DNA from 4 places in the Enterobacter sp. 4974935 genome. Region 4 is predicted to be linked to each of the others. Evidence: predicted binding sites of a transcription regulator. Region 4 holds the regulator's gene; each other region holds the start of a gene.
The links. Region 4 encodes CRP, which controls carbon source genes, mostly activating them, when cyclic AMP is high. Its sites were predicted from a motif close to ATGTGANNNNNNTCACAT; they were not measured.

Region 1: AC4OVS_RS06760 (YfcZ/YiiS family protein) is a predicted target of CRP. The motif match lies at 1,264-1,281, and genes of this name have one in related genera.
Region 2: serC (3-phosphoserine/phosphohydroxythreonine transaminase) is a predicted target of CRP. The motif match lies at 2,917-2,934, and genes of this name have one in related genera.
Region 3: cdd (cytidine deaminase) is a predicted target of CRP. The motif match lies at 6,665-6,682, and genes of this name have one in related genera.

Annotation. Positions count from the first base shown of each region.
Region 1 is NZ_JBZWGT010000003.1:1,152,714-1,160,086, reverse strand. It holds gene fadI (acetyl-CoA C-acyltransferase FadI) at 1-636, opposite strand, end outside; gene AC4OVS_RS06760 (YfcZ/YiiS family protein) at 874-1,158, opposite strand; gene fadL (long-chain fatty acid transporter FadL) at 1,531-2,814, shown strand; gene mlaA (phospholipid-binding lipoprotein MlaA) at 2,859-3,611, opposite strand; gene AC4OVS_RS06745 (formate/nitrite transporter family protein) at 3,926-4,855, shown strand; tRNA gene AC4OVS_RS06740 (tRNA-Arg) at 4,931-5,002, shown strand; gene lpxP (kdo(2)-lipid IV(A) palmitoleoyltransferase) at 5,251-6,171, shown strand; gene ypdK (membrane protein YpdK) at 6,531-6,602, shown strand; gene alaC (alanine transaminase) at 6,661-7,373, opposite strand, start outside.
Region 2 is NZ_JBZWGT010000003.1:2,796,434-2,803,806, reverse strand. It holds gene ycaO (30S ribosomal protein S12 methylthiotransferase accessory factor YcaO) at 291-2,051, opposite strand; gene AC4OVS_RS14770 (DUF421 domain-containing protein) at 2,179-2,871, shown strand; gene serC (3-phosphoserine/phosphohydroxythreonine transaminase) at 3,034-4,122, shown strand; gene aroA (3-phosphoshikimate 1-carboxyvinyltransferase) at 4,191-5,474, shown strand; gene cmk ((d)CMP kinase) at 5,660-6,343, shown strand; gene rpsA (30S ribosomal protein S1) at 6,455-7,373, shown strand, end outside.
Region 3 is NZ_JBZWGT010000003.1:1,315,245-1,322,617, forward strand. It holds gene galS (HTH-type transcriptional regulator GalS) at 1-837, shown strand, start outside; gene mglB (galactose/glucose ABC transporter substrate-binding protein MglB) at 1,133-2,131, shown strand; gene mglA (galactose/methyl galactoside ABC transporter ATP-binding protein MglA) at 2,211-3,731, shown strand; gene mglC (galactose/methyl galactoside ABC transporter permease MglC) at 3,747-4,757, shown strand; gene sanA (outer membrane permeability protein SanA) at 4,885-5,595, opposite strand; gene cdd (cytidine deaminase) at 5,723-6,607, opposite strand; gene AC4OVS_RS07490 (CidB/LrgB family autolysis modulator) at 6,736-7,373, opposite strand, start outside.
Region 4 is NZ_JBZWGT010000003.1:176,752-184,124, forward strand. It holds gene argD (bifunctional acetylornithine/succinyldiaminopimelate transaminase) at 1-292, shown strand, start outside; gene AC4OVS_RS01915 (YccS/YhfK family putative transporter) at 289-2,376, opposite strand; gene crp (cAMP-activated global transcriptional regulator CRP) at 2,434-3,066, opposite strand; gene AC4OVS_RS01925 (OsmC family protein) at 3,377-3,781, shown strand; gene AC4OVS_RS01930 (phosphoribulokinase) at 3,867-4,736, opposite strand; gene AC4OVS_RS01935 (YheU family protein) at 4,766-4,984, opposite strand; gene AC4OVS_RS01940 (hydrolase) at 4,981-6,003, opposite strand; gene mdcA (malonate decarboxylase subunit alpha) at 6,232-7,373, shown strand, end outside.

The DNA of each region.
Region 1 (7,373 bases), 980 kb from region 4:
CAGCTGATGCGAGCGATGCGCCAGCGCATCCTGCTGTTCGCGGGTAATACCATAGGTTTTTGCCATCTGCTCGGCTGTATCGCCCATGCGCAGGCCGGTGGAGTATTCAGCAACGGCAGGTGGCACGGGCATGAGGTCGCGCAGGCGTAAACGCGAGAAGAGTTTAAGCTTTGCACCGGTAGTGCGAGCTTTGTTGACATCCACGAGGATGCGGGCCAGCTGTTTGCTGACGCCGATGGGCAGCACGGAGGAGGAATCAGCGCCGCCGGCGATCCCCGCGCGAATGGTCCCCGCCATCAGGCTTTCCGCCACGTTCGCCACCGCCTGGAAACTGGTAGCGCAGGCGCGGCTGACGCTGTAGGCGTCGGTATGAACATTCATGCCGGTACCCAGCACGATTTCACGCGCGATATTGGGTGCTTCCGGCATCTGTACCACCTGGCCGAAAACCAGTTGCTCAATAACCTCTGGCGGGATCTCGCTGCGAGCCAGCATCTCCCCCACCACCATTTTTCCCAGATCGACAGCCGGTATACCGTGAAACGCGGTTGCCTGACGTGCAAACGGCGTACGTAACCCGCTGACAATGGCAATGCGGTCACCGTGTCGGGTGATAAGCGGTAATGCCTGACTCATAACACTCCCCTGTAAAAAAATTTTGCGCGCACGTTAAGTGGTCTGACCTGATAATAGTCTTAACTATTTTTTTACATTGAGCCAATCGGGGAAGCGAAAAATTGCGAGCTAAGGCACAGAGAAGAAAAAGAAAATGCCCAGGGTAAAAGCAAAACGGTAACCCGTGGGTTACCGTTTTTAGTGTTTGCGCCCTCTCCCGTGGGAGAGGGTTGGGGTGAGGGCACCAGACCGCAGGAATTAACGCAGGCCCAGCTGGAAGATCAGCGTTTCTGCCTCGCAGGCGAACACAAAGTCGATATCCAGCTGTACGCCGCCTTCCACTTCCGTGAAGGTAGATTTGATTTCACATGGATCGGATTCGACTTCACGCGCACGCTTGCTCAGCGCGGCCAGCGTCTCTTCCGCTTCAGCGCGGTTAGGGAATACGCGGCTGTAAGAGGCGGTGCAATCGGTGTTGTCCATAATGGTGCCAACATCCATACAGCAGCAAACCGGGGTTTCATCAGCACTGCATTTACTCATAGCTCAATTTCCTCTGTATTCGCGCAGCGCGCGAGATAAACACGATGCGACTATTTTACGCCCCCGGACGAGCCCCCTCCAGCCGTTAATGGCGCAAAACCGGATAAGTGAGCAATATCACACTAAAAAATGATCTAAAACAAAATTCACCTTTTCGGATGAATCGTACTGGTCACAATTTTGCCAACCAGATCTCGTTTCATGAAACATGTTTGAAAATATTAATAAACAAACTTGCAACATCCCAGCTGGTCAGACCTATACTCTCGCCACTGGTCTGATTTGTATGTCATACCTCAGACCCTACACTTCGCGCTCCTGTTACGGTATGTAACAATTATTGAATAAAAATAACTCAATGAGGTTATGGTCATGAGCCAGAAAACCCTGTTCAAACAAACTGCTTTAGCAGTTGCAGTGGCAATCGTCTCAACGTCCGCCTGGTCAGCGGGCTTCCAGTTAAACGAATTTTCTTCCTCTGGCCTTGGCCGTGCGTATTCCGGGGAAGGTGCGATTGCCGATGACGCAGGCAACGCAAGCCGTAACCCGGCGCTTATCATGATGTTTGATCGCCCTACCTTCTCTGCCGGTGCGGTTTACATCGATCCTGATGTCAACATTTCTGGCAAATCTCAGTATACCGGCGCAGATCTGAAGGCGGATAACATTGCACCAACGGCGTGGGTGCCTAACCTGCACTTTGTTGCGCCAATCAATGAACAGTTTGGTTGGGGTGCCTCTGTCACCTCTAACTATGGCCTGGCAACGGAGTTCAATAACAACTACCCGGCCGGGGAATACGGCGGTAAAACCGACCTGACGACCCTGAACCTTAACCTGAGCGGCGCATATCGTCTGAACGATAACTGGAGCTTTGGTCTGGGCTTTGATGCTGTCTACGCTGATGCAAAAATCGAGCGTTATTCCGGGGAGCAAACTGCTGCGCTGCCGAAAAACAGCAATAAAATTGCCAGCCTGAAAGGTGACGAGTGGGGTTACGGCTGGAACGCCGGTATCCTGTATGAACTGGATAAAAACAACCGCTGGGGTCTGACCTACCGCTCAGAAGTGAAGATTGACTTCGATGGCGATTACAAAAGCGGCATCCTGAGCCCAGTCAACGGTATGGTACCGGGCGCAGGCACCACCATTCCATGGGGTACCTCGAATCAAACCGTACCGGGTTCACTGTCACTGCATCTGCCAGAAATGTGGGAAGTGTCAGGTTATAACCGCGTTGCGCCGCAGTGGGCTATTCACTATAGCCTCGCGTATACCAGCTGGAGCCAGTTCCAGGAGCTGAAAGCCACCGGCAGCAACGGCCAGACGCTGTTCTATAAAGACGAAAGCTTCCACGATGCTTACCGTATCGCACTTGGTACGACCTATTATATGGATGACAACTGGACGTTCCGTACCGGCGTGGCATTTGATGACAGTCCGGTACCGGCAGATAAGCGTTCTATCTCCATTCCGGATCAGGACCGTTTCTGGGTAAGTGCGGGGGCAACCTACGCGTTCAACGAGAATGCCTCTATCGACGCGGGCGTGTCGTACATGCATGGACAGAAAGTGACCTTCCAGGAAGGCCCTTACGAGTTTACCTCTGAAGGTAAAGCCTGGCTGTTTGGTACCAACTTCAACTACGCGTTCTAATCCCAACACGATTAAAAAAGGTGAGCATCGCTCACCTTTTTTATTTATTCCGAATCGATATCTTTTAATTCGTTCTCGATGGCTTTCGCGTTCGGATTATCTTCCGGCTTCAGCTTACCGCCGTTGGCAATAAAGTCATGGTTCTGGAAATAGGCCTCGCGGACCATGATGTACGGATCGGAAGACTGACGCAGCAGACCGTCAGAGTCCAGCAGTTGCGCACGCGTTTCAATCCCTTCCACGGTCCATTTACCAATCGACAGCGGCCAGGTGAGCCATGACAGCACCGGATACAGCGTATCCACCATGTCGCCGCCATCATCACGCACGGTAAAGCTGCCGTAGAATGGCAGGTGCACATACGGCCCATAACCTACGCCATAATGCCCCAGTGTGCTGCCGAAACGATGCGGCTGTTCACGCTGTAATTTCGGGTTCGCCATGCCTGCGACATCTATTAAGCCGCCCATACCCAGCAGAGAGTTCAGGAAGAAACGGGTGAAATGCACCATCCCCTGATACGGGTCGCCCTGGAGGAAGTAGTTCACCATCACCGCTGGCTCTTCCAGGTTACTGGTAAAGTTGCTCAGCCCGTTACGCGCTGGCTGCGGAACGTAGTCACGCCATGCCACGGCAACCGGACGAACCAGATATGGATCCAGCACATTATAGTTAAAGTTGTACATTGAACGGTTAAATCCTTCGAGAGGATCGGAGCGTCCCGTTTGCTCGCCAGAGCTGGCGCAGCCCACAAGCATCGTTACGCCCAGCGCAAGCGCCGACAGCCGAAGCTTCATATATTTCTCCCTGTTCAATATGGCTATCGTTGAATGCCATCTGTGACGGAGCCTGTGAGGCTCCGCCTGAAACGTGCAAGTGATTGTAACAGCACGCTTACCGATGTCTACGAGGACAATGACGACCCGCTCGTGTCATCACGCTAATTTCAGCATAGCCTGTCTTTAAGAATTCGTTTCGCTGGCAATTTTATATTGGCTTTGAAAGAGATGTCTCACCTTTATTGCCATTTTCAGCAATTTAAGAGCTTCCCCACGGGCAAGGCGCCAAAAGCCGCTACGCTTAAATGAGCGATTACCCCGAAGGAGCAGTTATGAAAGATATTAACGAAGAAAAAATTGGCGAGAACAATGAGGAACATGAGATTGAAAGTGAGGAGAAAGACCGGGGAGAAGAGATAGAAGTCGATGAGGATCGCCTGCCGTCGCGCGCCATGGCCATTCATGAGCATATTCGCCAGGATGGCGAAAAGGAGATGGAGCGTGACGCAATGGCCCTGCTGTGGTCGGCCATCGCAGCCGGTCTGTCGATGGGTGCCTCTCTGCTCGCCAAAGGTATATTTCACGTTCAGCTGGAAGGCGTGCCGGGCGGTTTTTTGCTGGAGAATTTAGGCTACACGTTCGGCTTTATTATCGTCATTATGGCGCGACAGCAGCTTTTCACGGAGAACACCGTCACTGCCGTACTGCCCGTCATGCAAAATCCGACCCTTGGTAATTTTGGTTTACTGATGCGCCTGTGGAGCGTCGTGCTGCTGGGGAACCTGATCGGTACGGGCGTTGCAGCCTGGGCCTTCGAGTATATGCCAATTTTTGATGAACCGACCCGCGACGCATTTGTGAAGATTGGCATGGACGTAATGAAAAATACGCCGGTTGAAATGTTCTCTAATGCCATTATCTCCGGCTGGATCATCGCCACTATGGTCTGGATGTTCCCGTCAGCGGGCAGCGCGAAAATCGTGGTGATTATCCTGATGACCTGGCTTATCGCACTCGCCGATACCACGCACATTGTTGTCGGGACCGTTGAAATCCTTTATCTGGTATTTAACGGCACACTCCACTGGAGCGACTTTTTCTGGCCGTTCGCCCTGCCTACTCTCGCAGGCAACATTTGTGGCGGAACCTTTATCTTTGCACTGCTGAGCCATGCGCAAATCCGTAACGACATGTCCAACAAGCGTAAGGCCGAACTTAAGGCTCAGGAAAAAAAGGATAAAACTGCCGAAAAATCGGCGTGAACGGTGACTCTTTGACCAGTCAGGCGGCAATGCGCTTAACGAGAAGTGTAAATAACGCTATACTCTTGCCGCTTCGTCCCCTTAGTTAAATGGATATAACGAGCCCCTCCTAAGGGCTAGTTGCAGGTTCGATTCCTGCAGGGGACACTTTTAATTTCCCCCTATAATCCCTGATTTATCAATCCGCTTTGCAATTGCCGCTTTTTTAAGCAAAAACGAGTAATAGCTCATAATGTATAACGGTGCTACATTAAGCCGCCCACCCAAGTCAGCAATGGCCAGGCAACGTCGTAAAGAACGGTAAAGCCTGCAACCATGACCTCGTCCTACGGTCTCAATGGCACGTGGTATCGCGAAGTCTGCGCTACCTTCACAGGCTTTACAAAGGTTCCACTATTTTGTCTCAATCCAAATTTCAGCGGGCGTTTCTGCACCCGCGCTACTGGTTTACATGGTTCGGCCTTGGCGTACTTTGGCTGCTGGTCCAGCTTCCTTATCCCGTGATTCGCTTCCTGGGTTCGAAGCTCGGCAGCGCATCGCGTCACTTTCTTAAGCGTCGCGAGTCCATTGCCCGAAAAAATCTTGAACTTTGCTTTCCGCATTACAACGCGCAGCAGCGTGAAACGCTGATCGCTGAAAACTTTAAATCTATCGGTATGGCGCTGCTTGAAACCGGTATGGCCTGGTTCTGGCCAGACGAGCGTGTCCGTAAATGGTTTGACGTTGAAGGTCTGGATAACCTCAAACATGCCCAGATGCAAAAACGCGGCGTGATGGTTGTGGGTGTGCATTTTATGTCGCTTGAGCTGGGCGGCCGCGTTATGGGTCTTTGTCAGCCGATGATGGCAACCTATCGCCCGCATAACAGCGCACTGATGGAATGGGTACAAACGCGGGGCCGCATGCGTTCAAATAAGGCGATGATCAGCCGTAACAATCTGCGCGGTATGGTTGGCGCCCTGAAAAAAGGTGAAGCCGTCTGGTTTGCCCCGGACCAGGACTACGGCCCTAAAGGCAGCAGCTTTGCCCCTTTCTTTGCGGTTAAAGATGTCGCTACGACGAACGGTACCTTTGTGATTTCACGTCTTTCTGGCGCCTCGATGTTAACGGTGACCATGGTCAGAAAAGCGGATAAGTCAGGCTATCGTCTGCATATCTCACCGGAGATGGCGAACTATCCTGAGGATGAGAGTGAAGCCGCGACCTTTATCAATAAGGTGATTGAGTTTGAGATTATGCGAGCACCTGAGCAGTATCTGTGGATGCACCGCCGCTTTAAAACCCGCCCTCTGGGCGAAGCCTCACTTTATATCTAACCCCTTTCGAAGGTTAGTTTCGCTAAGAAACTAACCTTTTCAAGCACCTGTAATCGCAGTGCGTAACGGCTTTTTTCGACCGTCGCTCAACAGGCATTTATTGCGTACCGAAATCAAACTGTCGCCGTTCCACGACACTCGTAAGTGTAGGAAATTATTTAAAAAAATGCCTCTTGTCACTCCTGAAATTTAGGCGTACATTAGCGCCGTCTGGCGACAGGAAAGCACAGAATTCAGAGCTGAAGTTAGCGACGTAACGGGATAATTCCGATTTCCCCTTTCGCATGATTTCAACTCTCTATACTCAGTTGGACTCTGTTTTTTTAATGCGTACCGGAAGATACGCGGAGCGATGAAACGTGAAATATTTCTTTATGGGCATTTCGGTTATTGTTTTAGTTTGGGCCGGAACGTTTGCTCTGATGATCTAGTTAAGAAAATGCAGTCAAAAAAACAGGCGCCGTTGGCGCCTGTTTTTTTTGGTGTCCGTTACGACTCGGGTTGTTCCGCAACGCTCTTCGCTGCAAGCAGGCCATCCGCGCGGAACATGCTTTTAATGCCCCGCACTGCCTGACGGATACGGTCGCTGTTTTCAATCAGCGCGAAACGCACGTGCGTGTCACCGTAGTCACCAAAGCCAATGCCTGGAGAGACGCAAACCTTCGCGTCCTGAAGCAGTTTTTTGGCAAATTCCAGAGAACCCATCGCCGCATACGGCTCGGGGATTTTCGCCCAGACGTACATGGAGGCTTTAGGCATTTCCACCATCCAGCCTGCTTCATGAAGCCCTTTTACCAGCACATCACGGCGGCGTTTGTACTGAGCGGCAATATTGAGCACGCACTGCTGATCTCCTTCCAGCGCCGCGATAGCCGCGACCTGTAACGGCGTGAAGGTGCCATAGTCATGGTAGCTTTTAATACGCGCCAGAGCGCTCACCAGCGTTTTGTTTCCCACCATAAAACCAATTCGCCAGCCCGCCATGTTGTAGCTTTTCGACAGGGTGAAAAACTCAACCGCCACATCACGGGCACCCGGTACCTGCATAATTGACGGCGCTTTCCAGCCATCATAAACGATATCGGCGTAGGCGAGATCGTGTACCACCAGCACGTCGTAACGCTTAGCCAGCGCGACCACTTTCTCGAAGAATTCGAGTTCAACGCATTGTGCCGTTGGGTTTGACGGGAAACCGAGGATCA
Region 2 (7,373 bases), 2.6 Mb from region 4:
AGCAAAAGCGGAGTAAGTATTTGATTATCCGTATAAAAATAAATTTTAAAAGTTATGAAAAGAGTTGAATTTTTTCCTTCAGCCTCCCGTGGAACAGTTAATTAAAATGGAGTATTTATTAGAATTAGTAACAGTAAAGCCCAGGTAAGCGTTTTTATATTTACCCGTGGTTAACTTAATTATTACAATTAAACGTCATTGCGGAAAAATAAAAAAAAGGGGCAATGAAATTGCCCCGTAATATAGCTCAGGCGATTGAATACGCCTACAGCCATTAATGTTATATGCGCTTATTTTGACCAGTAAGCGGCTTTAGCCTTCTGCAATTTTTCATACGCATTCAGCAGCGACTGATGCGCCGGGAAGGCTTTCAGATCGCTGTCAACCGCTTGCAGGCCATAGAACGGTTCTTCACCGCTCAGCGCCGCGCTGGCAGCTTCAACGGCATCTGCACCGTACATGCGGACGAAGGCGTTCAGATACTGCAATGGCTCGCGGTCGTCTTCCTGAGAAAGCAAGAGCAGCGTTTGCAGGCAACGGTAATAGTTAGTGCGCTCGGCGGAGAAGACGGACTGGTTAAACTCCATCGTCCACTCGGTCCAGGCCAAAGCCTGATCCAGATCGCCGCCCGCCAGCGCCAGCATCGCTTTTAGCTCGCCGATGCGCAGCGTGTACCAGCCGTTATCTTTTCCGGTTGCCAGACCCAGCAGTTCGCGTACGCGGGTGAAATCATCGTGTCCTTCTTCGTCCAGTTGGGCGATCAGGTTCAGATAATCTTCTTTATCCCACTCGCTGCCCGGCAGGGCCAGCAGGGTTTCACGCAGATGCGCGCCCATGCTGTTGTTCGCCAGCCACAGATCTTCTGCCGGATAGATGTCCGACATACCCGGCACAATAATACGGCACGCATAAACGCCAAGGTGTTCATAGTCGGCAATATAGACTTCCTGATCTTCCGCGTTGAAGATCGCCATCAGGGTGGCGAACTCTTCTTCCGTCGTACCGGCAAAGCTCCAGTCCACGAACGGATAGTCTGCGTCCTGTTTGAACATATCCCAGGAGATCAAACCGCTGGAGTCGATGAAGTGCGTTTCGAGGTTGGTGTGCTCGGCGACTTCTTCGTCATCAAAGGTTGGCGGGGTGAACACGTCGAGATCTTTCAGGCTACGACCTTGCAGCAGTTCGGTCACGGTACGCTCCAGCGCCACGCCGAAGTCCGGGTGCGCGCCGAAAGAGGCGAAGCAGGTGCCATTTGCCGGGTTGAACAGTACCACGCAGATAACCGGATATTTGCCGCCCAGAGAGCCGTCATAAGCAAAGATTGGGAAACCTTCTGCTTCCAGTTTGGCGATGGATTCCACCACGCCCGGGTAGCGCGCCAGCACGTCAGCCGGGATCTCCGGCAGGCTGATGGATTCAGCAATAATACGGTTTTTGATGTGACGCTCGAAAACTTCAGACAACCCCTGTACACGCGCTTCGTTACGGGTGTTACCGGCAGACATACCGTTAGACACATACAGATTGCCAACGATGTTCATTGGAATGTAAACGGTCTGCTCGTCAGACTGACGGGTGAACGGCAGGGCGCAGATACCACGATCCTCATTGCCGGATTGCAGGTCGATCAGCATGCTGGCGGTCAGTTCGTTTTCCGGATCGTAGAACGCGCGCAGGCGGGCATCAAGAATGCCTTCCGGCAGTTCGTCGTCTTCGGGTAGCGGGAACCATTTTTCGTTCGGGTAGTGAACGAACGGGCCGTTGGCAATCGTTTCACCCAGCCAGAAGTCGGCGAAGAAATAGTTGGTGGACAGACGCTCAAAATACTCACCCAGCGCAGAGGCCAGTGCCGCTTTTTTGGTCGCGCCTTTGCCGTTGGTAAAGCACAGCGCACAGTCTTTGTCGCGAATATGCACGGACCAGACGTGAGGCACCGGATTCAGCCAGGAGGCTTCTTCGATATTAAAGCCCAGGTCGGTCAGTTTCTGCTGGAAGCGAGCGATGGAATCTTCCAGAGCGGCGTCTTTGCCGGGGATAAACGTTTGAGTCATGGCGTTCACTTTTATCGTACGTAAAGCGCGCAATGATACGGGTTTTGCGTGACGGGTGCTATCTCCGGCGAAAATAAATGGCTGGGCTATGCTTATAAGCAGTAACCTACTGTTAAGGCATAAAAAAATGAAAGCATTTGATCTCCAGCGGATGGCGTTTGATAAAGTCCCACCTGAGTTTTTAGGCGAAGTGGCGTTGCGTAGCCTGTACACCTTTGTACTCGTCTTCCTGTTTCTGAAAATCACCGGACGTCGCGGCGTGCGGCAGATGTCACTGTTTGAAGTGCTGATTATCCTGACGCTGGGTTCGGCGGCAGGGGACGTTGCCTTTTATGACGATGTGCCGATGGTGCCGGTTTTTATCGTCTTCGTGACGCTTGCGCTGCTGTACCGGCTGGTCATGTGGCTGATGTCGAAAAGTGAAAAACTGGAAGATCTGTTCGAAGGAAAACCGGTGGTGATTGTCGAAGATGGTCAACTGGCCTGGGAGAATGTGCAAAGCGCCAATATGACGGAGTTTGAGTTCTTTATGGAGCTACGTATAAGCAGCGTTGAACAGCTGGGGCAGGTGCGTCTGGCGATTATGGAAACGAACGGTCAAATCAGCGTTTATTACTATCCTGACGATGAGGTCAAGCCCGGCCTGTGCATACTGCCGGATATGCTTATCGAGCGATACAAAACCGTCCCTGATGCGGGCCAGTATGCCTGCATAAAATGCAGCCACGTGGTGGTCATGCAGGCGGGCGATCATCAATTATGCCCTCGCTGTACAAATCCAGAATGGACGAAGGTTAGCCGGGCTAAACGCATTACCTGACAGCGATTTTGTCGGTTTTGCGACAACGGTACGGCAGATTGTTTTGTGTGACGAGGGGCACATTTCTTCGGCCATAAGTTTTAGACATTGCGGCGCGTGTCACTGAATGATAAAACCGATATCCACAGTTATAACTTATGGCTTTTAGCGTGGTGAGGGGAAATGGCTCAAGTCTTTAATTTCAGTTCAGGTCCGGCAATGTTACCGGCAGACGTGCTCAAACAGGCTCAACAGGAGCTGTGTGACTGGAACGGTCTGGGTACGTCGGTGATGGAAGTTAGCCACCGGGGTAAAGCGTTTATTCAGGTGGCGGAAGAGGCAGAAAAGGATTTTCGCGATCTGCTGAACATTCCCTCGAACTACAAAGTATTGTTCTGTCACGGCGGTGGACGCGGTCAGTTTGCGGGTATTCCGCTCAATCTGCTGGGCGACAAATCCACCGCTGATTACGTTGATGCCGGCTACTGGGCGGCCAGTGCGGTAAAAGAAGCGCACAAATATTGCACGCCGAACGTTATCGATGCCAAAGTGACCGTTGACGGTATGCGCGCCGTGAAGCCGATGAGTGAGTGGCAGCTTTCTGACAACGCCGCGTATCTTCATTACTGCCCGAACGAAACCATCGACGGTATCGCTATTCACGAAGAGCCAGACTTTGGCGAAAATGTCATTGTGACGGCGGACTTCTCCTCCACCATTCTGTCCACGCCGCTGGACGTCAGCCGCTACGGCGTCATCTACGCGGGTGCCCAGAAAAACATCGGTCCTGCGGGTCTGACTATCGTTATCGTGCGTGAAGACCTGCTGGGGAAAGCCCATAAGTCTTGCCCGTCAATTCTGGATTACACCGTCCTGAACGACAACGATTCCATGTTCAACACTCCACCAACGTTCGCCTGGTATCTCTCCGGCCTGGTCTTCAAATGGCTGAAGCAAAAAGGCGGCGTGGCGCAGATGGACAAGATCAATCAGCAAAAAGCTGAACTGCTGTACGGCGTGATCGACAAGAGCGATTTCTACCGTAACGATGTCGCCAAAACTAACCGTTCGCGCATGAACGTGCCGTTCCAGCTGGCGGACAACAACCTGGATAACGTGTTCCTGGAAGAGTCCTTCGCGGCGGGTCTGCATGCGCTGAAAGGTCACCGTGTGGTAGGCGGTATGCGTGCCTCTATCTATAACGCGATGCCGCTGGAAGGCGTTAAAGCCCTGACTGATTTCATGATCGACTTCGAACGTCGTCACGGTTAATTGGCTGTTTTTCACCCCCGCAGCGTTCCTGCGGGGTTTTTATTATGTTGAGTTGAGAGTTAAGTTTCATGGAATCCCTGACGTTACAACCTATCGCGCGGGTAGATGGCACCATTAATCTGCCTGGTTCAAAAAGTGTCTCGAACCGCGCTCTGCTGCTGGCAGCTCTGGCAAACGGCACCACCGTCCTTTCCAACCTGCTGGACAGCGATGACGTGCGCCATATGCTCAATGCACTGAAAGCGTTGGGCGTTCAGTATGCGCTGTCAGACGATCGTACCCGTTGTGAAGTCACCGGTAACGGCGGCGCATTACATTCCGCTGAAGCGCTGGAGCTTTTCCTGGGTAACGCCGGTACGGCGATGCGTCCTCTGGCCGCTGCGCTGTGTCTTGGGAGCAACGATATTGTGCTGACCGGCGAGCCGCGCATGAAAGAGCGTCCGATCGGCCACCTGGTCGATGCCCTGCGTCAGGGCGGCGCGCAGATTGATTATCTTGAGCAAGAAAATTACCCGCCACTGCGTCTGCGCGGTGGTTTCACTGGCGGTAATGTTGAGGTTGACGGTAGCGTCTCCAGCCAGTTCCTGACGGCACTGCTGATGACCGCACCGCTGGCTCCAAATGATACCGTGATTAGCATTAAAGGCGATCTGGTCTCTAAGCCGTACATTGATATCACGCTGCACCTGATGAAAACCTTCGGCGTTGAGGTGGAAAACCAGTCTTATCAGCGCTTCGTGGTGCGCGGGGCAAAGCAGTACCAGTCTCCGGGCAACTACCTGGTTGAAGGGGATGCGTCATCCGCGTCCTACTTCCTGGCCGCGGGTGCGATTAAAGGCGGTACGGTAAAAGTGACGGGTATTGGTCGCAACAGCGTGCAGGGCGACATTCGTTTTGCCGACGTGCTGGAAAAAATGGGCGCGGTTGTGACCTGGGGCGATGACTTCATCTCCTGTACGCACGGTGAGCTGAACGCCATCGACATGGACATGAACCATATTCCTGACGCGGCAATGACCATCGCCACCGCTGCGCTGTTTGCGAAAGGCACCACCACGCTGCGTAACATCTATAACTGGCGCGTAAAAGAGACTGACCGCCTGTTCGCAATGGCAACCGAGCTGCGTAAAGTGGGGGCGGTGGTAGAAGAGGGCGAAGACTACATTCGCGTCACGCCGCCGGCAAAACTGCAATTTGCAGAAATTGGCACCTACAACGATCACCGCATGGCGATGTGTTTCTCGCTGGTGGCGCTGTCAGATACGCCAGTCACCATCCTTGACCCGAAGTGCACGGCGAAAACCTTCCCGGACTACTTCGAACAGCTGGCGCGCATTAGCACCCTGGCCTGACGATCGTATGCCGCATCTCCTGATGCGGCATTTCCTTACGCTTTCTGACAGTCATCCTCTTTCATTTCTTCTACACTCTGCTTCAATCATTCCGTAATTTGCACGCAAAGGTAACAGTTGCGCACGTTGGCGCGTATAATGCGCGGCGTTCATGTAAACGGTATGCCTTAATTAAGGAGAAAAAGATGACGGCAATTGCCCCGGTAATCACCATTGATGGGCCAAGTGGCGCAGGGAAAGGTACTCTGTGCAAAGCGATGGCGGAAGCATTGCAATGGCATCTTTTAGATTCGGGAGCAATCTATCGCGTGCTGGCGCTGGCTGCGCTGCATCATCATGTAGATGTTGCGTCTGAAGAAGCGCTGGTACCGCTGGCTGCACATCTGGATGTGCGCTTTGTCTCTACTGATGGCAACCTTGAAGTGATCCTGGAAGGGGAAGATGTCAGCGGTGAAATCCGTACGCAGGAAGTGGCCAATGCGGCCTCTCAGGTGGCGGCTTTCCCACGCGTTCGTGAAGCGCTGTTACGTCGCCAGCGCGGTTTCCGCGAAGCGCCGGGGCTGATCGCCGACGGCCGCGACATGGGAACCGTGGTATTCCCTGATGCGCCAGTGAAAATTTTCCTTGACGCCTCTTCGGAAGAACGTGCTCAACGCCGCATGCTTCAGTTGCAGGAAAAGGGGTTTAGTGTTAACTTTGATCGCCTTTTATCCGAGATAAAAGAGCGCGATGACCGCGATCGTAACCGCGCCGTCGCACCACTTGTTCCCGCGCAAGACGCATTAGTGCTGGATTCAACCAGTTTAACTATTGAGCAAGTGATTGAAAAAGCGCTACAATATGCGCGCCAAAAACTGGCACTCGCGTAATCGCGACCGATTTAGCAGTACCCCCGCTGCAATGGATTGACGGCGGGTATGTGAAACAACCCCATCCGGCACGGAGCCAGGTGGACGTTAATATTAACCTGAAGATTAAACATGACTGAATCTTTTGCTCAACTGTTTGAAGAATCCTTAAAAGAAATCGAAACCCGTCCGGGTTCCATCGTTCGCGGTGTTGTTGTTGCTATCGACAAAGACGTAGTACTGGTTGACGCCGGTCTGAAATCTGAGTCCGCCATCCCGGCTGAGCAGTTCAAAAACGCCCAGGGCGAGCTGGAAATCCAGGTAGGTGACGAAGTTGACGTTGCTCTGGACGCAGTAGAAGACGGCTTCGGCGAAACCCTGCTGTCTCGTGAGAAAGCTAAACGTCACGAAGCATGGATCACGCTGGAAAAAGCTTACGAAGAAGCTGAAACTGTGGTCGGTGTTATCAACGGCAAAGTTAAAGGTGGCTTCACTGTTGAGCTGAATGGTATTCGTGCGTTCCTGCCAGGTTCTCTGGTAGACGTTCGTCCAGTCCGTGACACCCTGCACCTCGAAGGCAAAGAGCTTGAGTTCAAAGTAATCAAGCTGGACCAGAAGCGTAACAACGTTGTTGTTTCTCGTCGTGCCGTTATCGAATCCGAAAACAGCGCAGAACGCGATCAGCTGCTGGAAAACCTGCAGGAAGGCATGGAAGTCAAAGGTATCGTTAAGAACCTCACTGACTACGGCGCATTCGTTGACCTGGGCGGCGTTGATGGCCTGCTGCACATCACCGACATGGCGTGGAAACGCGTTAAGCACCCAAGCGAAATCGTGAACGTGGGCGACGAAATCACTGTTAAAGTGCTGAAGTTCGACCGCGAGCGTACTCGTGTATCCCTCGGCCTGAAACAGCTGGGTGAAGATCCATGGGTAGCTATCGCTAAGCGTTACCCAGAAGGTACTAAACTGACTGGTCGCGTTACCAACCTGACCGACTACGGCTGCTTCGTTGAAATCGAAGAAGGCGTTGAAGGCCTGGTGCACGTTT
Region 3 (7,373 bases), 1.1 Mb from region 4:
GGTGTCGTGGTGATGGACGTGTCGGACGCCTTCTTCGGCGCGCTGGTCAAAGCGGTGGACGTCGTTGCCCAGCAGCACCAGAAATATGTGCTGATTGGCAACAGCTATCACGAGGCTGAAAAAGAGCGTTATGCCATTGAGGTACTGATCCGCCAGCGCTGTAACGCCCTGATTGTGCACTCAAAAGCCCTGAGCGATGAAGAGCTGGCCGGGTTTATGGAGCAGATCCCCGGTATGGTGCTGATCAACCGTATCGTCCCCGGTTATGCGCACCGCTGTGTCGGTCTGGATAACATCAGCGGCGCGATGATGGCGACGCGGATGCTCATCAGCAACGGCCATCAGCGCATTGGTTATCTGGCTTCAAGCCACGGTATTGAAGACGACATGATGCGCCGCGAGGGCTGGCAAAACGCCCTGAAAGAGCAGGGCATTGCGCCGCTGGAGAGCTGGGTTGGTACCGGTTCGCCGGACATGCAGGGCGGTGAAGCGGCAATGGTTGAACTGCTGGGGCGTAACCTTCAGCTGACCGCCGTGTTTGCCTATAACGACAGCATGGCGGCAGGTGCGCTTACCGCGCTGAAAGATAATGGCATTGCGGTGCCGCAGCATTTATCGCTGATCGGTTTTGATGATATTCCGATTGCCCGTTACACCGATCCGCAGCTGACAACGGTGCGTTACCCCATTGCGTCGATGGCGAAACTGGCGACAGAGCTGGCGTTACAGGGGGCGGCAGGGCTGTTAGATCCTGACGCAACGCATTGTTTTATGCCGACTTTAGTACGCCGCCATTCGGTCGCTATCCGACAAACTGTGGCTCCGATCACTAACTGATAACATCACGTGATGTAACCGTTTTCAATCTGTGAGTAAATTCACAGTATCTTAACAAGCCGCTGTCTATGATGTCAGCGTTTTAGGGGCTGAAACACAATGTAACGGTGATTATTCACTTTTACCGTTACCAGAATGCCTCAAACAACGAATAAAACGCATTTCTGGAGCGTTACCGAACACGGAAGCTGGACATTTTATAAGTGAACTTCGGCGATCAGTAACGTTTTATTAACATCTGCCCGCCGACCGTTTTTCACAAGAACTACCCTGCATAAAAAAAACCGGAGATACCATGAATAAGAAGGTGTTGACTCTGTCTGCTGTCATGGCAAGCATGCTTTTTGGCGCAGCAGCACACGCAGCGGATACCCGTATTGGCGTGACTATCTATAAATACGACGACAACTTCATGTCCGTTGTGCGTAAAGCAATTGAAAAAGATGCTAAATCAGCGCCAGACGTGCAGCTGCTGATGAATGACTCCCAGAATGACCAGTCCAAACAGAACGATCAGATTGACGTTCTTCTGGCAAAAGGCGTGAAAGCGCTGGCTATTAACCTGGTTGACCCGGCTGCGGCAGGTACGGTGATCGAGAAAGCACGCGGCCAGAACGTGCCGATTGTCTTCTTCAACAAAGAGCCTTCCCGTAAAGCGCTGGACAGCTACGATAAAGCCTATTACGTGGGTACTGACTCCAAAGAGTCCGGGATTATCCAGGGCGATCTGATTGCGAAACACTGGGCGGCGAACCCAAACTGGGATATGAACAAAGATGGTCAGATTCAGTTCGTTCTGCTGAAAGGCGAACCGGGCCATCCGGATGCTGAAGCACGTACCACCTACGTTATTAAAGAGCTGAACGACAAGGGCCTGAAAACCCAGCAGCTGGCGTTAGACACCGCAATGTGGGACACCGCTCAGGCGAAAGATAAGATGGATGCGTGGCTCTCTGGCCCGAACGCCAACAAAATTGAAGTGGTCATCGCCAACAACGATGCAATGGCAATGGGTGCAGTTGAAGCGCTGAAAGCACACAACAAATCCGCCATTCCTGTATTCGGTGTGGATGCCCTGCCAGAAGCGCTGGCGCTGGTGAAATCTGGCGCAATGGCCGGTACCGTGCTGAACGATGCTAACAACCAGGCGAAAGCCACCTTCGATCTGGCGAAAAACCTCGCTGATGGTAAAGGCGCTGCTGACGGCACCAGCTGGAAAATTGAAAACAAAATCGTTCGCGTTCCTTACGTGGGCGTAGACCAGTCCAACCTGGCTGAGTTTATCGGTAAATAAGTTATCTGAATTGTCTTCACTGGGCGCAATTCGTTGCGCCCTTTTATAACGCGATATGCGAGGCCAACAAGGTATAATTATGGTCAGCACAACTACTCAGTCGTCCGGTGAATACTTGTTGGAAATGACCGGTGTTAACAAGTCATTCCCCGGTGTTAAGGCGCTCGATAATGTTAATTTAAAAGTTCGTCCTCACTCTATTCATGCGTTAATGGGTGAAAACGGTGCGGGTAAATCAACATTATTAAAATGCCTTTTTGGGATCTATCAAAAAGATTCTGGCAGCATTCTTTTTCAGGGAAAAGAGATCGACTTCCATTCAGCGAAAGAAGCGCTGGAGAACGGTATCTCGATGGTACACCAGGAATTAAACCTGGTTCTGCAACGTTCAGTTATGGATAATATGTGGTTGGGCCGCTATCCAACCAAAGGTGTCTTTGTCGATCAGGATAAAATGTATCGCGACACCAAAGCCATTTTCGATGAGCTGGATATTGATATTGACCCGCGCGCACGCGTCGGGACATTATCCGTTTCCCAGATGCAGATGATCGAAATTGCCAAAGCGTTCTCCTATGATGCGAAAATCGTGATCATGGATGAACCGACATCGTCATTGACGGAAAAAGAGGTTAACCACCTTTTTACCATCATCCGTAAGCTGAAAGATCGCGGCTGCGGCATTGTCTATATCTCACATAAAATGGAAGAGATCTTCCAGCTGTGCGATGAAATTACCATCCTGCGCGATGGCCAGTGGATTGCCACCCAGCCGCTGGAAGGGCTGGACATGGACAAGATCATCGCCATGATGGTTGGCCGTTCATTGAACCAGCGCTTCCCGGATAAAGAAAACAAGCCGGGCGAAGTGATTCTGGAGGTGCGTAACCTGACCTCACTGCGTCAGCCGTCCATCCGCGATGTCTCTTTCGATTTGCACAAGGGCGAGATCCTTGGTATCGCAGGGCTGGTGGGCGCTAAGCGCACCGATATCGTGGAAACCCTGTTTGGTATCCGTGAGAAAGCCGAAGGCACCATTACCCTGCACGGTAAGAAAATCAACAACCATAATGCCAACGAAGCCATTAATAATGGCTTCGCGCTGGTGACGGAAGAGCGGCGTTCCACCGGTATTTACGCTTATCTTGATATTAACTTTAACTCGTTAATTTCTAATATTCGCAATTACAAAAACAAGGTCGGGTTGCTGGATAATTCCCGCATGAAGAGCGATACCCAATGGGTGATTGACTCCATGCGCGTGAAAACGCCGGGCCACCGCACGCAAATTGGCTCACTCTCGGGAGGGAACCAGCAGAAAGTCATTATTGGTCGCTGGCTATTAACCCAGCCTGAAATACTGATGCTGGATGAACCTACGCGCGGTATCGACGTGGGTGCAAAATTCGAGATTTACCAGCTGATCGCAGAGCTGGCGAAAAAAGATAAAGGGATCATTATTATTTCTTCCGAAATGCCGGAATTGTTAGGGATCACAGACCGTATTCTGGTTATGAGCAATGGTCTCGTTGCCGGTATTGTTGAAACCAAAACGACAACGCAAAACGAAATTTTGCGTCTTGCGTCTTTGCACCTTTAAGATCAGGGGCTCCTCATGAGTGCGTTAAATAAAAAAAGTTTTCTCACTTATCTGAAAGAAGGCGGTATTTACGTTGTTCTTTTAGTCTTGCTGGCGATAATTATTTTCCAGGACCCAACGTTCTTAAGTCTGCTGAACTTAAGTAATATTCTGACCCAGTCTTCCGTACGTATTATCATCGCGTTGGGCGTGGCAGGGCTCATCGTTACCCAGGGGACAGACCTTTCGGCAGGGCGCCAGGTGGGTCTGGCGGCGGTTATTGCGGCAACCCTGTTGCAGTCGATGGAAAACGCCAACAAGGTGTTCCCGGAGATGGCGACCATGCCGATTTTCGTGGTGATCCTGATCGTATGCGCCATCGGCGCGGTAATTGGCCTGATTAACGGCATCATCATTGCTTACCTGAACGTGACGCCATTCATCACCACGCTTGGCACGATGATCATCGTTTATGGTATCAACTCCCTGTACTACGATTTCGTCGGCGCGTCTCCAATCTCTGGCTTCGAAAGCGGCTTCTCGACCTTCACGCAGGGGTTTGTTGCGCTGGGCAGCTTCCGTCTCTCCTATATCACCTTCTATGCGCTGATTGCGGTGGCGTTCGTCTGGATCCTGTGGAACAAAACCCGCTTCGGTAAAAACATCTTTGCTATCGGCGGCAACCCGGAAGCGGCGAAAGTCTCCGGCGTCAACGTGGCTCTGAACCTGCTGATGATTTATGCCCTGTCCGGTGTGTTCTACGCCTTCGGCGGGATGCTGGAAGCAGGCCGTATCGGCTCTGCCACCAACAACCTCGGTTTTATGTACGAGCTGGATGCGATTGCGGCCTGCGTGGTCGGCGGCGTCTCCTTCAGCGGCGGCGTGGGTACCGTGCTGGGCGTGGTGACCGGTGTGATCATCTTCACCGTGATCAACTACGGCCTGACCTACATCGGCGTGAACCCGTACTGGCAGTACATCATCAAGGGCGCGATCATTATCTTCGCGGTTGCCCTGGATTCACTGAAGTACGCGCGTAAGAAATAAGTTCTTCAGAATGGAAAGGCCCGCTCACGTAGCGGGCCTTTTTTTGCCCGGTGGCGCGACGCTTACCGGGCCTACAAAATCGCGATCGTAGGTCGGGTAAGGCGAAGCCGCCACCCGACATCAGTTATTACTTCTTCTGCATTTCCAGCAGCTGCTCCGGCGTCACCGCCGGATAACCTTGCGCATTTTCAGGCACTTCGTGCATCGTTGGGATCGGCACCAGCGGGCCTAAAAAGCGCGGTTCACGCTTGAACAGGTACAGGTCAGCCAGCGCGCCAAAACGGGCGCCAAACTCACGTACGCGTACGCTCAGCATATCTTTTGGCGACGGCACGGCGTAGCACTGGGCCTGGATCCCCATATGCAGGGCGATAAACAGCGCCCGCTCGCAGTGGAAACGCTGGGTGATGATGATGAAATCGTTGGTGTCGAACACCTTGCGGGTACGCACGATGGAATCAAGCGTGCGGAATCCGGCGTAGTCGAGCACGATATCGGCCGGGTCGACGCCTGCGGCAATCAGGTCTTTGCGCATCGTCACCGGCTCGTTATAGCTTTGCAGCGCGTTATCGCCGCTCAGCAGCAGATAGTTCACCTTGCCGCTGTTATAGGCGTTCAGCGCGCCCTGAATACGATACCGGTAATACTGATTGATGACGCCGGTGCGGTAATACTTGGCGGTGCCAAGCACCACGCCAACCTGGCGGTAGGGGAGGTCCTGTAGGTCATCAAAAATGTAGGGAGCTGTTTTCCAGCTCATCCAGCGGTCGAGACCCAGCACGATCAACAGCAGTATGCCGACCAGGACAGACAGGCTGTAAAACACGCGCTTTAACATGCAGATGGCTCGTACCGATGATGAAATTTCCCTCAGGCTACTGTACCCGCCTGGTTAGCGCAAGAAACAGCGATTCAACTGAGGGGTTTTTCGTCAGACTGGCGGGCAAATTTGCCCGCCGAACAGATTATGCCAGCAGCACGCGGTCGATGGTTGAACAGCCCAGCGCTTTCAGCGTGGCTGCGGTCGCGTCCCACTGGATCAGCGGTGCATCGGCCTTTTCAGCGAGGATCGTGCGCTGAATATCCGGGTAGTCATACCCGTTCAGGCTGAGCAGGTTCAGGGCGCCCTGGAGCGGAGGCAGCGTCGGGTTAAACGCGGCGTTCTCTGCATAGCTGCCGGTGAAGATGCGGCCGTCGCGGCACTGAAGGGCGACGCCGCTTGGTGATTTGCTGTATGGCGTGTGGCTTTTATTGGCGGCGGCAATGGCCGCTTCGCTGAGCGCATCCCCTGAGAGCGCGTAACCGTGGTCCTGCTCGTCCATCAGCAGGGTTTTGATCTCAAGATCTTTAGGGCCAAAAGCATCCGGCAGGTAATCACCCAGCGTATGCGGCGCGCGTCCCGGCAGGTTGATACGCAGTTCAAGACCGCTGTTCAACTCATTCATAAACTGACGGCAGTGGCCGCAAGGGGTATAGTTGACGGTGATGGCGCGCAGGGCCTTTTCGCCGCGCAGCCAGGCGTGACTGATGGCACTCTGCTCCGCATGAACGGTTTGCTGCATGGTCGCACCGAGAAACTCCATGTTCCCGCCGAAGTACCAGGTCCCGCTCACGCCGCGCGCAATTGCGCCTACGTTAAAATGGGAAAGGTCAGCGCGGGCGCAAGCAGCCGCCAGCGGTAGCAGGGCGAAAGCCAGCGCGTCTTCGTCCAGCCCCGTTGCCTGTTTAAGCGTCGTGACCTGATCTGCCGTCAGCAGGGCGGGGAAATGCGCATCCGCCAGAACCGGAGCCAGGGCTGATTGCAAATTCTCTGCAAGCTGAGAGAAAGCAGCTTGAAAACGTGGATGCATGACGTTGCCTCATCAAGGTTAATGGATCGGTAGTGTACGGAGCCGTACGGCCTTTATATGTGATCCAAATCTCATTATGTATGCAACTTATGAAATGAAAATGAAATTTGCGCGACGCATCGCAAATTTTAGCCCATTACTGCCAGAATAATCGGGAAGATAAACGGCGCGAGCAGGGAGGTTATAATCCCGCAGATCACCAGTGCCAGCGAGCTGAATGCCCCTTCCTGATAATCCAGCTCCGCGCAGCGTGCGGTGCCCAGCGCGTGCGAGGCGGTACCCATCGCCAGACCGCGCGCCGCTTTGGTCCGAATTTTCATGATATTCAGCAGCGTATGACCAAACACCGCGCCCAGGATACCGACGAAAATCACGCACACGGCGCTGATGGCCGGAATGCCGCCGATACTGCCGCCCACGGCCATGGCAATCGGCGTAGTAACGGATTTAGGCAGGATAGAGGCGGCGATCTGCGGCGATGCGCCCATCAATAAGGCCACCGAGGTACCGGTGATCATCGCAACAAGGCTACCCACAAAGCAGATGGTTATGATGGATTTCCAGCGCGCGCGGATCTGATGCAGTTGCTCATATAAAGGAAACGCCAGCGCCACCACGGCAGGCTGCAACAAATCGTTGAGGATCTTGCTCCCGGCGAAGTAACGTTCATAAGAAATGCCGGTGAGCAGCAGAAAAGGAATAATCACCACCATGGCGACCAGCAGCGGGTTGAGCAACGGCATTTTGAAACGAACCGCAAGCTTAC
Region 4 (7,373 bases):
CGTGAATGCGAAACGCGCCCTTTTTGTGAAACATCTTCAGCAGATTGACGAACAGTTTGATGTCTTCAGTGAAATCCGCGGGATGGGGTTACTGATCGGCGCCGAGCTGAAGCCTCAGTACAAAGGCCGCGCGCGCGATTTCCTGCACGCCGCCGCGCACGAAGGCGTCATGGTGCTCAACGCCGGGCCGGACGTGATGCGCTTTGCGCCGTCGCTGGTGGTGGAAGACAAAGACATCGAAGACGGGTTAACCCGTTTTTCCGCGGCGGTGGCGAAGATCGTCAGAGGCTAATACGCGGTTCGTTTTAACCGGCGCGTTAACCAAATCCCGTGATGCGGACGCTGACGCCATGCCACCGACGAAATGGTGTGCATGGTGTTGAGATGCCCGAGAACGCGCTGTAAATGCTGCTCAAGGGTGCTCATCGGCCCGTGGGTCAGCGTCTCCGGCGCTTCCAGAATGTTCGAATCCCCTGACTCCCCCGGCGCGTCGTACTCCAGACGCTGCTGACAGCGCTGGAGGGCAATTTCACACGACTGCAAATAGCGCTGCGCCAGATCCGGCGTCAGCATGGTGTGCTCGCGCGCCAGCGTGGTCATGGCATTGATGTGTTCGACGATAAACTGGCTGTGCGTGACCCACAGCTTCATGTCTGCCAGATAGTGCGAGTTGAAGCCCGGCTCCTGCATGGCCTGGTTAAGGGAGTTGAACAGGGCATTATGCGCCTGGTTGACCTTCATGCGCTCGTAGGCCAGTGGAGACGGCTGCGGGTCGTCGCTCAGGATCAGGCGAATGGCCTGCTGATCCGCCTCCAGCGCGTCGTGGGCGTTTTGCCTCAGTAATCCACTTTGCCACTGCGGCCACAGCCAGACCATGCCGCCAAAGGCGATCAGGCAGCCAATCAGGGTATCGACCAGGCGGGCAATAATTAACTGATCGGCGTTGAGCGTAAGCAACTGCAGGGTGTACACCGCCGTTACCGTAAAGCCCACCGTCGCCCAGCCGTAGTTTTTACGGATGATCAGATAACTCACCATCGTAATCGCCAGCATGCCGACCAGCGTATACCCTTCCGGCACGTGGAAGTGCAACGTTACGCCCGCGATAATCAGCCCCGCCATCGTGCCGCCCGCCCGATGCAGAATGCGCACCCGCGTGGCACCATAGCCGTTCTGGGTGACAAACAGCACGGTCATTAAGATCCAGTAGGGTTTCGGCAGGTGCAGGGCCATTCCCATCAGGCTGGCGATGCTGAGCATGACGCTAATTCTTGCGGCGTTGCGCAGGGCGGAAGACTTCAGCGACAGGTAGCTTTTGAGCGCAGGCAGCAACGGCAGTCGTTTTTGCTTATCGGCCATCAGGTCCCGGGCATAAAGCGGGCGCTGGGTGCGCAACACCCGGGCGATGCGGCTGAAATGCCAGGCGGCAAACTGCCCGACCGGGTTATCCGCGTGCTGACGCGCAATCTTTTCCAGCGCGCCGAGCTGTTTGTCCATGTTAAAGCGCGTCGGATAGCGGTGATAGAGGATATCCTCAGCCAGCACCCGCAGGCGCGCCGCGACGGTCTGCGCGTTCCAGCGGATCACCGCTTCCGCATGGCTGCGCTCCACCAGCTTTTGCACCTCTTCCGGATTATGAAGGCTGACGGAAATATGCTCCTGCAAATCCAGCCCGACCTGGAAGGTACGCAGCAGCCGCTTATATTCATGATTTTTGTTGGCGGCAAGCATGTGCAACTGCTGATAGCACTGGCTGATCAGATCCACCACTTTTTGCTGGCGTGCCAGCAGCGGCGGCAGGGATTTTTCCGGGTCGGTATGTTGCGTGAGCAGGGTGTATTTTGCTTCGCAGTATTCAGCAAGCTGCACGTAGAGCAGGCTCAGGGATTCGCGAAGCGGCTGTTCCCGCCACAACCAGAACCAGAACCAGTTAAACAGCCCGTACCACAGCGTGCCGAGGGCGTAGATCAGCAATGGCTCCCACACCGGCATATTGCCCGCAAGGCTTAAGGTGAAGATGGCGGCAATCAGCGACGCGGGAAGCAGGCGGGCGTGCAGCGAGCTGATTTCAGCGGTTACGCCAAGCGTCATCGCCAGCACGGTCAGGATCAGCGGCAGAGGAATGTCGCGGGCCAGTAAGAGTTGCACGGCAAGGCTACAGCCGGCAAACAGGCAGCCGCCAATAATCAGGCGTTTGAAAAAGCGTTTATGCGGGGTGTCCAGACCGGCAATGTTGCAGCAGGCGGGCACGAGGGAAAACAGCAGGCCTTGCTGAAGATGTCCGAGGATCAGGCCCACGGCCACGGGAAGACACAACACCAGCGTTTGTCGCAGTGCGTAGTTAACTTCCGGGTGATAGATCAGCCTGCGCCACATAAGGAGTAGAGACAAAAACGGCGTGCCACCCTGCGGCGGCACGCCGTCTGACCGGAATTAACGGGTCCCGTAAACCACGATGGTTTTACCGTGGGCGGAGATCAGGTTTTGATCTTCCAACATCTTCAGGATACGGCCCACTGTTTCACGGGAGCAGCCGACGATCTGACCGATTTCCTGGCGGGTAATTTTAATTTGCATACCGTCAGGGTGGGTCATGGCGTCTGGCTGTTTCGCCAGGTTCAACAGCGTCTGCGCGATACGACCGGTCACGTCCAGGAAGGCGAGGTTACCCACCTTCTCAGAGGTCACTTGCAGACGGCGTGCCATCTGGGAAGAAAGACGCATCAGGATGTCAGGGTTGACCTGAATCAGCTGACGGAATTTCTTGTAAGAAATTTCAGCCACTTCACATGCTGTTTTTGCACGAACCCAGGCGCTACGTTCCTGGCCTTCTTCAAACAGGCCCAGTTCACCGATAAAATCGCCCTGGTTCAGATAAGAAAGGATCATCTCTTTCCCTTCTTCATCTTTGATCAGCACGGCCACCGAGCCTTTAACGATGTAATACAACGTTTCCGCTTTTTCACCCTGGTGAATCAGCGTGCTCTTTGATGGGTACTTATGAATGTGGCAATGAGACAAGAACCATTCGAGAGTCGGGTCTGTTTGCGGTTTGCCAAGCACCATGCGCTGTTATCCTCTGTTATAAGCTGTCACCAGAGTCATAAGATGCATCCGGACTCTGGGGTTGCAATCGAATTCTTACCCATACCTGGGAAGTCGGCTGTCGTAACGTTTCGCAGCCAGTAAAGTTTGATGTCCTCTGCATACATGTGTAACGTCAATGTATTACTGTAGCATCCAGAGTGTTTTAGCATAGCTTTCGCCGCGTGTCTCCTGGTGTCTCGCTTCAGCATGACGCAGGTCGCCTTCCGTTGCGAGAAATGTAACGTACACGTAATCTGTCATAAAAAATGCAACGTTGGAGTGAGTGAATATGCAAGCGCGTGTGAAATGGGTTGAAGGGTTAACGTTCCTGGGCGAGTCTGCTTCCGGGCACCAGGTTTTGATGGATGGCAACTCCGGCGATAAAGCTCCCAGCCCGATGGAAATGGTGCTGATGGCGGCTGGTGGATGCAGCGCGATCGACGTAGTGTCGATCCTGCAAAAAGGCCGTCATGACGTGACCGATTGTGAAGTGAAGCTGACGTCAGAACGTCGCGAAGAGGCGCCACGTCTGTTCACGCATATTAATCTGCACTTTATCGTCACCGGCAAAGAACTGAAGGATGCGGCGGTCTCGCGTGCGGTTGACCTGTCTGCGGAGAAATATTGCTCTGTGGCATTAATGCTGGAGAAAGCGGTAAACATCACCCATTCGTATGAAGTGATCGAGGCTTAATTTTTGGCGGGTGGCGCTTCGCTTACCCGCCCTACAAAAGCACGCCCGTAGGCCCGGTAAGCGCAGCGCCACCGGGCAAAACAACTCACGCGATTTGCTTTCCTTCCATCAGCCGCTGCACCAGCGGCGTCATGATCAGCTCCATCGCCAGCCCCATTTTTCCGCCCGGTACCACTAACGTATTCATGTGCGAAATAAACGAACCTTGTAGCATCGCCAGCAGCCAGGGGTAATCAATGCCTTCCAGGTTGCGGAAGTGGATCACCACAAAGCTCTCGTCCAGGGAAGGGATGCTTTTTGCGGCGAACGGGTTGGAGGTGTCCACGGTGGGGACGCGCTGGAAGTTAATGTGGGTTCGGGAGAACTGCGGCGTCAGGAAGTTGATGTAATCTTCCATGGAGCGCACCACCGAATCCATTACCGCCTCTCGCGAATGGCCGCGCTCGCTCATGTCACGCGTCAGCTTCTGGATCCACTCAAGGTTAACAATCGGCACCACCCCCACCAGCAAATCCACATGGCGCGCCACGTCGTGCTGAGGCGTCACCACGCCGCCGTGCAATCCTTCGTAAAACAGCACGTCAGTCGGTTCCGGCAGCGGCTGCCAGGGCGTGAACGTGCCGGGGACCTGGTTCCAGGGCACGGCTTCATCGTAGGTGTGGAGATACTTGCGGGACTGCCCGGTGCCGCTCTGCCCGTATTCACGGAAGGTTTGCTCCAGCAGGCCGAAGTCATTGGCCTCCGGGCCAAAATAGCTGATGTGTTTACCCAGATCGCGCGCCTTGCGGATGGCCATATCCATCTCCGGGCGCGTGTAGCGGTGAAAGCTGTCGCCCTCTACCTCTGCCGCCCGTAAGTTAAGCTGGGCGAAAATCTTGCGGAAGGCGAGGCTGGTGGTAGTGGTTCCCGCCCCACTCGAACCCGTAACGGCAATAACCGGATGTCTGGCAGACATAGCAACTCCCTGACTGGAAAAGTGTAAGATCAGCCATGAAACGCGTTGCGGGGCATGATATTCACCGTCTCATGCAGTTCGGACCATACCAGCACCACGTCGCCGCTTTTAAGCTGGCGCTTCACATCGCTGACCTTTTGTTCAAGCGAACGTTCATGTTCACCATAATCGGTGCCTTCGCGCAAGACAAAGCTTTCAATCAGATTATCGAGCGTGTCGGGAGAGAGATCCTGCCAGGGAATAATCATTTTTTACCGTCCAGATAAGCCGTTAACCAGTCGGGTATACGCGTCTCAAGCCACATTTTTGGCCGACGCAGCGTGCCGCCAACAAAGCCCACGTGCCCGCCGAACTCGGTGAGCTGATACTCCACGTTATCCGGCAGATAGTCAGGGGCGGGGATCGAGTGATGATCCATAAACGGATCGTCTTTGGCGTGGATAATCAGCGTGGGTTTCGTGATTTGATTCAGTAAAGGCATGGCGCTGCACTGACGGTAATAGTCAATCGCATCGGCAAAGCCGTGAATTTTCGAGGTGATCAAATCATCAAACTCGCGCAGGCGCTTCACGCGTTTGAGCTGTTGCAGCGTCACAGGCAGCGTATCCGGATAGGCCTTAAGTTTACGCGCGGCGTTGGCTTTCAGCAGGTTGAGCAGGTAGCGCTGATAGACCCGCGAAAACCCTTTTTCCATATGATAACTGCACTGCTCCAGCATAAAGGGCGCAGAGACAATCACTGCCGCATCCAGCGGTACGGCGTCGCTCTCCTTCGCCAGCAGGCAGGCCAGCATATTCCCGCCCAGCGAATACCCCACCGCTGCCGTTGGTGCTTCGCCGAAATTGTCTCTTAGCCAGCGCAGGAACCAGGAGCCGTCCTCGGTTTCACCCGAGTGATAAATGCGTTTCTGACGGTTAGGCTCGCCGCTGCATCCGCGAAAATGCATCACCACCCCAAGCCAGCCGCGGGCTTTCGCCGCCTCAATGAGACCGTGTGCGTAAGGGCTGTGCAGGCTGCCTTCCAGGCCGTGAAACACCACCAGACGGGGTTTATGTCTGGCCTGATCCGGATCTTCGCTCCAGGCGAGATCCAAAAAGTCACCGTCCGGCAGGTCAATGCGCTGCCAGTGGGGGTTGAACTGCACCTTGCGGCGGATCAGGCGCGGCAGCATGGTTTGCAGGTGAGGGTTAGCCACACCGCGCATGGGCACGAACTCTGCGCTCTCTTCGGCTGCAATGTCGAAGTCTGAGGGAATGATTTGGGTCATAAGGGCGATGCTGATTCTTGTCAGAAATTAACTATACCTTCCGAATTGTACCCCGTTTAGCCCGTTTTTCCGAAACATGAACTGATCCCGATCACATTTCTTTACCTTGATTATTACTCTCAGGCTAATGATTACGTCCTACGCTTAATTGATGCCTTTCTCACCAGAGCGCACACTTTACTCAACGTTAAGCAAATCAGAATGATGTGCTGAATCAGGAGGTTAATAATGTTATCTGGGCAAACACCCACCCGGCAATGGAACACCCGACGCAGCGAGAAAGCGCGTCGTCTGGCGTCCGTACCGGTGCAGGGCAAGGTACTGCCAACCGGCGATCTTGTCGCCATGCTGGAAAAACTGATCGCACCAGGCGACAAAGTCGTTCTGGAAGGCAACAACCAGAAGCAGGCGGATTTCCTTTCCCGTTCACTGGCCGAAGTGAACCCGCAAATCGTGCACGATCTGCATATGATCATGCCGAGCGTGGGCCGCAGCGAACATCTGGACATCTTTGAGAAAGGCATCGCCCGCAAGCTCGACTTCTCCTTCTCCGGTACGCAAAGCCTGCGCATTTCGCAGCTTCTGGAAGATGGTCAGCTCGAAATCGGGGCGATTCACACCTACATCGAACTCTACTCACGTTTATACGTCGACCTTTCGCCAAACGTGGCGCTGATTGCCGGTTTTAAAGCGGACCGTAAAGGTAACCTCTACACCGGGGCGAGTACCGAAGATACCCCGGCGCTGGTGGAAGCCGCCGCGTTCCACGACGGCATCGTCATCGCACAGGTGAACGAGCTGGTGGACGACGAGTGCGACCTGCCGCGCGTCGATATTCCGGGCTCGTGGATCGATTACGTGGTGGTGGCGGACAAGCCGTTCTTTATTGAGCCGCTCTTCACCCGCGACCCGCGCCTGATTAAACAGGAACACATCCTGATGGCGATGATGGCGATTAAAGGCATCTACGCTGAACACCAGGTGCAGTCCCTGAACCACGGGATTGGCTTTAATACCGCAGCGATCGAACTGCTGCTGCCAACCTACGGCGAACAGCTCGGACTCAAAGGCAAAATCTGTAAACACTGGACTTTGAACCCGCATCCAACGCTGATCCCGGCCATCGAAAGCGGCTGGGTGGAGAGCGTCCACTGCTTCGGCGGCGAGCTGGGGATGGAAGAGTACATCCGCGCCCGTCCGGACGTGTTCTTTACCGGTGCTGACGGCTCCATGCGCTCTAACCGCGCCTTCTGTCAGCTGGCTGGTCAGTACGCGGTCGACATGTTTATCGGTTCCACGCTACAGGTTGATGGTTACGCTAACTCCTCAACCGTGACCCGCGGCCGTCTCTCCGGCTTCGGCGGCGCACC